One region of the Carboxylicivirga caseinilyticus genome, then DNA from elsewhere that is predicted to be linked to it. Evidence: riboswitches for the same ligand, from Rfam matches in the RefSeq annotation. Region 1 holds a riboswitch; each other region holds the start of a gene.

Region 1 (2,207 bases):
AAGCTTCAAAAAGGAAGAGTAGAAGATTTAAAATCCAATCATTCGATAGTTCGATCCTGGGGTAAATCACTTCAGGTTGAAACGGCAGCTCTTTCGGCTATGGCATTGATGAAAAACGGTGATGAGTATTTTACGGAGTTACTTACGTTAATGGACTATATTTTGGGTGCACGTAGTTTTGGAGGTTTTGGATCCACACAGGCAACGGTGCTTTCCTTGAAAGCCATTACGCAATATGCAGGCATTGTAAATAAGATGCCTGAGAACGGATCATTAGTGCTTAAGATAAATAATAAGGAGATGCTGACACGCAAAATTAGTGCTGAGGATAAATTAATTATTCTGGATAGTCTTGAACAGTATCTGTCATCAGGAGTGCAAACATTTAATCTGGAGTTTAAAGGAGTCAGGAATCCACTTTCGTTTACGGCTAATGCCCAATGGATGCAAACAGTTCCTGTTTCATCAGAGAAATGTAAGGTTCAGTTGAAAACTAACCTGATGAAATCGGAATGTGAGATAAATGATCTGGTTCGTTTATCGGTTCAGCTGAAGAACAAAACCAGATCGGGCTTACCCATGACAATCACTATGGTGGGTATTCCATCAGGATTATCAGTTCAGCCCTGGCAACTGAAAAAAATGCAGGAAGAGAATGTATTTGATTATTACGAAATACATCAGAATTACCTTGTTTTGTATTATCGCGAAATGCCTTCGTCTGTTGTTAAAACAATTAATCTTGATTTAAAAGCCGAGGTGGCTGGTACGTATACCGCTCCGGCAAGTTGTGCCTATTTGTATTACACCAAAGAACACAAAGACTGGCAAAAGGGTGAAGAAATTAAAATAACCAATCCGTAATTTTAAGTTTGATCCGCGAAGATTTGTTTTACAGACTTCGCGGATTTTTTTTCTTTCGAATGAGACCTGTTCACTAATTTACTCATGTTATTCTTTTCACAATTAAATTTGTATTTTCGGGGCGTTTTGGTGGATTTTCTCTTTCAGAGAATGCCTTAATATGGGAATCCGGTGCTTCAATCAAGAATAATCCGGAGCTGTACCCGCAGCCGTAAGTCCGTTAAATGTTATTGAAAACCATTGCCACTGTTTTGCTCTGCACAACGGGAAGGCTTCAGTAACAGGATAAGCCGGAAGACCTGCCATTACTTAAAGCTTTCGGGAATAAAAGCAAAATGAACCATCTGTGACTTCATTTTCTTTTTTCATTAATAAGTGTATTAATGGAAGTAAGCTTGAATTAATAATTATCAAAACTTTAAAGCTAAAAATGAAAGGGTTTATTGTTGCAGGTACTAATAGCGGATGTGGAAAAACGACTGTTTCAATTGGATTAATGTCGTTGCTTAAAGCCAAGGGTTATCAGGTAGCCCCATTTAAAACCGGGCCCGATTACATCGATCCTTTATTTCATCAGAAAATACTCGAAACGCCTTCTTATAATCTGGATACCTATTTACTTCCTGATAATGCTGTTAGTCATTTGTTTCAGAAACATTCTGAAGGTAAGGATATAGCTGTGGTTGAAGGTGTAATGGGTATGTATGATGGTTTGGGTGTTGATTTGAAAGGTAGTACATATGAACTGAGTCAACGACTGAATTTACCGGTTGTTTTGGTTGTTAGTTGTAAAGGATTGTACCAGTCTGTTGGTGCAATTGTAAGTGGTTTTAAAAATTACAGGATTCATTCAAATGTTAAGGGAGTGATTTTAAATCATTGCTCTAGTAAAGAATACTATTCTTTTCTGAAAGGAATAATTGAGGAGGAGTGTGGTGTAAAATGTGTGGGATATGTTCCTTCCAATAAAGATTTTTCGCTGGAGAGTCGTCATTTGGGATTGGTTCAAGCCGAAGAAGTTGAGGATTTACAAAGTAAAGTGCAACAATTAACAGATGTTCTGGAAACTACCATTGATTTAGAAGCCTTATCAGCTATTTCAGAGTTTGAATTCAACAAAAATGTTCACTTTTCAGTGCCCAAAATTGATCTCTCTGATTTACATCTGGGTGTGGCATACGACAAAGCTTTTCGCTTTTATTATCAGGATAACCTGGAATTGTTAAAAGAGTTGGGAGCAAAGCTATACTTTTTCAGTCCTCTGTATGATGAATCATTACCGTTTGAGTGTAATGCTTTATATATAGGTGGAGGATATCCTGAAGTTTTTGCACAACAGCTGT
Region 2 (2,207 bases), on a different contig from region 1:
GGATTTAATTAAACTTTTAAAATTGATTCAATGAGGTCGTTTGGTTTTTTCATATTTGAGATTACCAACTTACATTAATTTCCATAAATAATCCAAAACTTTTTCTTGAAGTTGGTTCAATTCTGTCCTAATTATTTTTCAAATTGGCGCTTCGCCCAAACCCGACTTCATTTCTTGCCTTGATGCAAGAAACGAAGCAAAGAAAATCAAGGCTACACCTGTCTCACTAAAAAAACTACGGTCAATTGACTGAAATCGTTTAAACTCGTTGACTACGCTCAACTCAAACAGTAAACGATTTTTAATCGTCAATTCAACCTTGTTTTTTTGCTCGCCAACTGAGGCCTGTTATACACAGTAGCTTTCTTTCATTATCAAATATTATTTAGGACGCAATTGAAGTTGGTTAATAGATTAGTGATGAATCAGTAATAACAAATCCTTCACATTTATTATAGCCTGATAATTTTATAAAATATACCACACACTTATATTTTAAGTTTGCGCATTAAAAATCTTTTCTACCTTTGCGACCGATTACGGTAAATCCGGTCATTCAAATCGGATTGAAAGGGAATCAGGTGAAAATCCTGAACAGTACCCGCTGCTGTAAACTCCATTTTGATGAAAGGCACTACTTGCCACTGATCGTTTCACGCGATTGGGAAGGCGTCTTTCAGGAGTGAGTCAGAAGACCTGCCATAGTCAAAGGTATCGTAGCTTTCGGGAGTAAAAGCGAAGAGACAGACAGGTAATTCTAGACAAATCTATCTATCTTCTCCATTTTCCTAACTGCTACAAATAGTTTAACCATTGAATAAATTATTTGTAAAATGAATTATTTAAAACGTCTCCTTATTGGTGGCTTTTTATCAGGCATGGCATTTTTGAAGCCAGTTGCCCAATCAACCGACACATTAATTGTGATAACTGAGGTGAACATCACCGAAAACCGTTTGAGCAATTTCAATGCTGGCAGCACTGTTTATCAGCCTAATCAACAACTTTTAATGCAAAGATCAACACTGGGCATGGATGAAGTTTTACAATTCCTTTCTCCCATGAACATTGATGCTTACGGAACAGGATCATCCAGTATTAATGCACGGGGTGCTGGAAGCAACCGAACCCCTATCCTATGGAATGGTTTTAACTTACAAAGCATCGCCAATGGCGGCACCGACATATCAACCCTTCCCCTACTGTTTTCCGATGATATTAAAATGGAGATGGGTGGAAACTCTGCCCTTTTTGGAAGTGGAGCCGTTGGCGGTGTTATTTATCTTAATAACAAAGCCCGTTACAATGAAGCCAAAAAATCGTTTATGACCATCAATGCCGGTAGTTTTGGACGATTCAACGGAGCTTCAGGTATTCAGTACGGAAACAAAAATTACAGCGGTGTTTTACGCACTTATTATCAGCAGGCCGATAACGACTTTCCGTTTACCGGAGATTACACTTCTTCAGGGGTAACAACTACCGTGGATAAAGACCTGCCTAATGCCAATATGCATCAGTTTGGAGTGATGTCGAACAATCATTTTCGATTGAAGAACGGACAAAACATCAGCATACATTTATGGTACCAGGATGTGGATAAGCAAATTGCTCCAACAGTACGCGACATGGCAAGAGGAAAAACTTCGGATGCCGAACAACGCGACCAGGCTATACGTGGAGCAGCAGAATGGAAAGCACCCCTTAAAAATGGAGTTGTTACCGTTCGAACAGCTTTATTCTCTACCGAAACCAATTATCAAAAACCATCTACTTCTGATACCACCAAAACAACAGGACTTTCTTCTATCAACGAGGCGGAGTTGGATCTTAACTTCACCCCCTGGTTAAAGTGGAATTTAGGACTGAATTACACCTACGAAAAAGCTGAATCGAGCTCTTACGAAGGCGAAAAAGGTCGCAATCGTTTTGCCACATTTACTTCGTTTGGTATTAAGAACAAAAAAAGCGGAACCTTTGTGACTTTAAACGGACGTGGCGAAAAAGCCGGTGACAGCGATTTCACCATCACTGGCAATATTGGTCTGACACAAAAAATAGTGGGCGGATTATCAGCCAAAGCAAAAGCCGGAACCAGCTATCGTATACCAACCTTCAACGATTTATATTGGTCGGGGGGAACTCAGGTTGGAAACCCAAATCTGGAAGCCGAAACCGGATTTAACTATGAGGCCGGTCTGCATTAT
Region 3 (2,207 bases), on a different contig from region 1:
CCCAAGGCAGGTGTAAAAGGAGCATTAAATCGACTTACAAATTGCTGTCTAAGGTTCAACGACAATTTCAACCAATCAATTGGAGTTGCTAATAAAGATGCATACAGAGAAGTTCTGTATTCTGAAATACTTTCATCGTAGGCATACACATCAGGTTTTATGAATAGATATCGTAAACCCAGTTGCATGCTTAACCAGTCTTTTTCCTTTTTTAAACCTCCTTCAGTTATCCATCGTTGGGTAGTAATTTTTTGTTCTTTACTACTGTAGTCAATATTATCATCAAAAACATAACCTCCTCCTAAATAAAAATTGCCAATATGAGAATTCTGATCATATTGAATCCAGGTTCTTATATTCTGATCTTCAATATATCTGGTATTAGGATTTGTATTTTCAGCCATATTTGGCTGTGCCTCATGTCGGTTTTTTGTCAACCAAATTACAGATGATAACATTCTGTTATCGTCCCATTTATAATTCAACTGCTGTATTAGATTAGCATTTTCTATTCGGGCATTTTTCTGCTTATCGCGATCATAAGATCTTGTTTCAAAATTATAATAGGCTGTATTTTCAAATGGGAAATCATTTTCCTTTTCGTAGTATACAAGACGTGTAACTGATTCTAACCGGCCATTACTTGCAAAAACTTTTGCTCCTGCCATATATTCACCAAAAGAACCCAGTGAAACTTTTCCTTCACCATTCACTCCGTTTTTAAATTTATTCTGAAGTTCAAGCCTTACATTTCCCCCAATAGAGCCTGAACCCAAGGTTGCAGAAGAACTACCAAAACTAATTTGTACCTGATCAAATAGAAAAACAGGAGCATTATTTGCATTGTAACTACCTAAAGTCTGAGAATTCAATTCAATGCCGCGAACACGCACTGATGTATGATTGTCTGATGTGCCCCTGAACCGAAAAGAGGCTAATCCTCCCGCGTCAGTTTTAATGTAAATAGGTTGATATCTTGAGATTAATTCAGTAAGACTTCCCTGTTCTACGGAGCTTTTTTGTAGCGGAGTAAAAGTTTCCTTCTTCGAACCAACCTGATATTGTTTAAGTTTAGTAACAACAACATCTACCGACTCTATATCATAGTGTTGTAAATAACCTGGCAATGAATCTTTAACCTCACCTTCAGCTTTTGTATCCATTATGGCCAAAAACACCAATAAACCAACTACAATAGTTTTAAACATTCACCAATACTTTATCAAAAAGCCGGTATCATAAAAGAAAAGGTAAACCTATCTTGTGTGATTGCCTAGCTCCCGAAGCTTAAATTAAGTTATTTGGCAGGTCTTCTGACTTATTCCGACTACAAACCGCCTTCCCGTTTTTGTTTCTTGTCTGATAGAAACTTATCCCCATTCGGAACCTTTTAAGGTAACAGTGGCTATGTTGGTTGTAGCATACTATCCTGATTATTTCAGGATCGGAACTTACAGCAGCGGGTACTGTTGCCGATTTTCACGGCATTCCCTATTATCTCAGAGTGCAGATATACACCCTTTGAACCAATCTGATCGCAAAAGTAATGGTTTTTTTTATGCTAAAGTATCTGAAACTAAATTATTTTCTAACCAGTTAGATTTTATATCCTTACCGTTCATATAAATATATTTCTTCTTGTGATGCTCAAAAAATAGCAACAATCATTAATGACAACAAGTTGGCTTACTCATATCCGGACTGATAAAAGGGATACCCAGATTCATTCCCCTAAGAATAAAGATGATACCTAAAATGATTATGAACACGGGAATAAACTTTTTAAGATGATAGAGGTATCTGCTTTTTATAATATCGGAGAAAAAAGCAACCGCGAACATCATGGGAAGCGTTCCTAATCCAAAGAAAAACATGGATAATACACTTTCAGCAAGAGTTAACGACAAAACAGCTTTGGATATTGCAACATAAACCAGTCCGCAAGGAAGAAACCCATTTAGAATACCAATGATAAACAAATTACCTATTTTTCTGCGGTTAAGGGAATCTCCTATTTTCTTCTTCAGTGTACCATAAATCGAATTGGTTATTTTATTACTTCCCTTGGGCAATTTTATTATTCCGGGAAGAACAACTGATAATATCATTATTACACCACAAACAATAGAAACTATATTTTGAATTCCCGAATGCTTGAGACCAACTCCCACAAAACCAAAGATCAAACCCAAGATACTGTAGGTTAT
Region 4 (2,207 bases), on a different contig from region 1:
TGGTACTCCTGGAATCAGGTATAAAACAGAGGTTGCAAATGCATATTCAGGATGATCTCCTAAATTGAATTTAACAGCTAAACCTGATATCAATGAAGAAGCAAGAGAAGCAAAAAAGATACATATGTATGGATTAAAGGTTTTTTTAACAGCCTCCTGACGAACAAATAAGCCAACGAAGGTAGCTCCGAAAGCTATACTCATTTCAATCATTCCTCCACCAAACAAACGACAAAATGATAAATCGGCAAGACTTACCAGTAAGAGTATAATGATTCGGGGATAATGTGGAAGGCTTTTTAATCGCTCAATCTCTTTCTCAATTTCGTCCAACGACCATTTCTCACTTACAATGCGCCAACTCATGTTGCTGATGCCACTAACCAGACGGAAATTAACCCCATGGGGTGAAGTACGTTTTAGTTGGTTGAATGAGTGCTGATCGTCTTTGTCGTCGATATGTAGCATTAAAGCACGGTGAGTAATCAATAACTCAAGATTATAGCCAAAGGCTTTAGCTATTCGGTTAAGTGTTACTCTGATTCGCATACTGTTGGCTCCGTAACTCATAAGTAAGGAACCAATTTCCAGTAGAATGGATCCGAACCGTTCTACCTGATCTTTATGGATACTTTTTTCCATAGCTGTTACTGTTTGTGTTTTATTTAATTTCTTAAATACAACTGTTCGATTCCATGTCCCCCCAAACAGCTATTTTGAAGTTGCAAAGATAGAAAGAGTAATTCAATGCTACTGCTATAAAATGATGTTTTATTTCTGTAATGTGTGGGTTTTAAGATATTTTGTGAGAAAAAACGAGAAAATTAAGAAATGGATGTTTAAAAACAGAGGGTGGTGGCTTATAATTTAGTTATTAGAGGCATAGTTAAAAAAGAAAAAATGGACGGTAATGTCAGCTAATATAATTTTAAAATATCTATCTGTCTTTAGTAAGGTTTCACACATTCTTTCTATATTTTTGCGTTCGTATTCGGTTCTTATCGATTAAAAGGGAATCCTGTTAGAGTCAGGAACTATCCCCGTAGCTGTAAGTTCCAATGAAATGTTTTATCATGCAAGCCACTGTTGTATGAATGAATGGGAAGGCGATAAAACAGGAACAAGTCAGAAGACCTGCCGGATATAAGTATCGTAGCTTTCGGGAGAAAGGCAGAAGATAATAACTTCGCGAAAAATTCTTTTCATTTTCCCGCATCTACTTTGTGATGAATGTTTAATCTTTAATAAATATCAATGAAAAAAGTAGTGCTTTTAGTTTTGTTGTTAGGTGTTTTCAATACTCTTATTGTTGATGCTCATGTGCCATTTTTAAAGCCTAACCAGTTTATTATATTGCATAACCGATTGCAAATAGAATCTTCCTTTACTGAGTTTCCTTTTCAGGCAGATTTTGCCATGGTGGCTCCATTTTATACCATGTTTGGACCTAATGGAGAGGAGGTTCTGGAACCAACTGCAAAAACATGTGCAGCCTGCTACCTCGAGCCGGTAATATCTGGCGAAGGAACCTATCGAATTCATGCTGCTTTGCGTAAAGGACCCAAATACAAGGCAATCGAAACAGCCGATGGCAAGCTTTATTTTTCTGATGAAATAAAAAAGCATGAAGGCACCTTAACAAGTCTTCAATATTACAGTAGTGCTGATACTTATCTGATGAAGGGAAATGCTAATTATAAGACTCATTTGGTTGGCAAAGGAGTTGAAATTATACCATTATCATCACCCAATGAAATGATTTTCAATCAGAAAACTGAGTTTAAAGTTTATCATGATGGAACACCTGTAGCGAATGCCCGAATTGTGGTGGTTTATAACAATGAGCATTACGAAAAGAAAAGAATAGAGGACTTGTATGATGTTGAGAATGTTAGAGAAAGTAGTATATATGCCAATGAAGAAGGAGTGTTTACATTTACACCTAAAAAAGCTGGACTTGTTTTGTTATTTGTCACCATACATAAGAAGATAGATGACACACTATGGGAAAGTTACAATACTTCACTTACTTTGGAAGTTCATCTGTCAGAATAAATCTGAGCTTGTATTACCACACAACCTTATGGGTTTAATTAGTCGTTGATCGTTTGAAGTTTTCAAGTGCATTGATTGCATCTCAGTTACTTTTTTAACTGAATGGTCATGATTAACAGACGAAGCTTCATATTTACCGAATAGAAATCCAC

What was found. A riboswitch is a leader RNA that binds a small molecule or an ion and turns the genes downstream of it on or off. The one in region 1 is predicted to bind cobalamin.
Region 2: linked by a shared signal. The riboswitch ahead of ACRD62_RS19055 (TonB-dependent receptor plug domain-containing protein) and the one ahead of ACRD62_RS07470 (cobyrinic acid a,c-diamide synthase CobB) in region 1 are both predicted to bind cobalamin.
Region 3: linked by a shared signal. The riboswitch ahead of ACRD62_RS11240 (TonB-dependent receptor) and the one ahead of ACRD62_RS07470 (cobyrinic acid a,c-diamide synthase CobB) in region 1 are both predicted to bind cobalamin.
Region 4: linked by a shared signal. The riboswitch ahead of ACRD62_RS09495 (DUF4198 domain-containing protein) and the one ahead of ACRD62_RS07470 (cobyrinic acid a,c-diamide synthase CobB) in region 1 are both predicted to bind cobalamin.

What each region holds. Positions count from the first base shown of each region.
Region 1 covers NZ_JBNGOX010000010.1:97,067-99,273, forward strand. Annotated here, with positions in the region: gene ACRD62_RS07465 (TonB-dependent receptor plug domain-containing protein) at 1-864, shown strand, start outside; cobalamin riboswitch at 975-1,185, shown strand; gene ACRD62_RS07470 (cobyrinic acid a,c-diamide synthase CobB) at 1,295-2,207, shown strand, end outside.
Region 2 covers NZ_JBNGOX010000047.1:38,862-41,068, reverse strand. Annotated here, with positions in the region: cobalamin riboswitch at 524-718, shown strand; gene ACRD62_RS19055 (TonB-dependent receptor plug domain-containing protein) at 834-2,207, shown strand, end outside.
Region 3 covers NZ_JBNGOX010000019.1:25,249-27,455, reverse strand. Annotated here, with positions in the region: gene ACRD62_RS11240 (TonB-dependent receptor) at 1-1,208, opposite strand, end outside; cobalamin riboswitch at 1,287-1,546, opposite strand; gene ACRD62_RS11235 (sulfite exporter TauE/SafE family protein) at 1,668-2,207, opposite strand, start outside.
Region 4 covers NZ_JBNGOX010000014.1:101,732-103,938, reverse strand. Annotated here, with positions in the region: gene ACRD62_RS09500 (threonine/serine exporter family protein) at 1-642, opposite strand, end outside; cobalamin riboswitch at 976-1,156, shown strand; gene ACRD62_RS09495 (DUF4198 domain-containing protein) at 1,255-2,055, shown strand.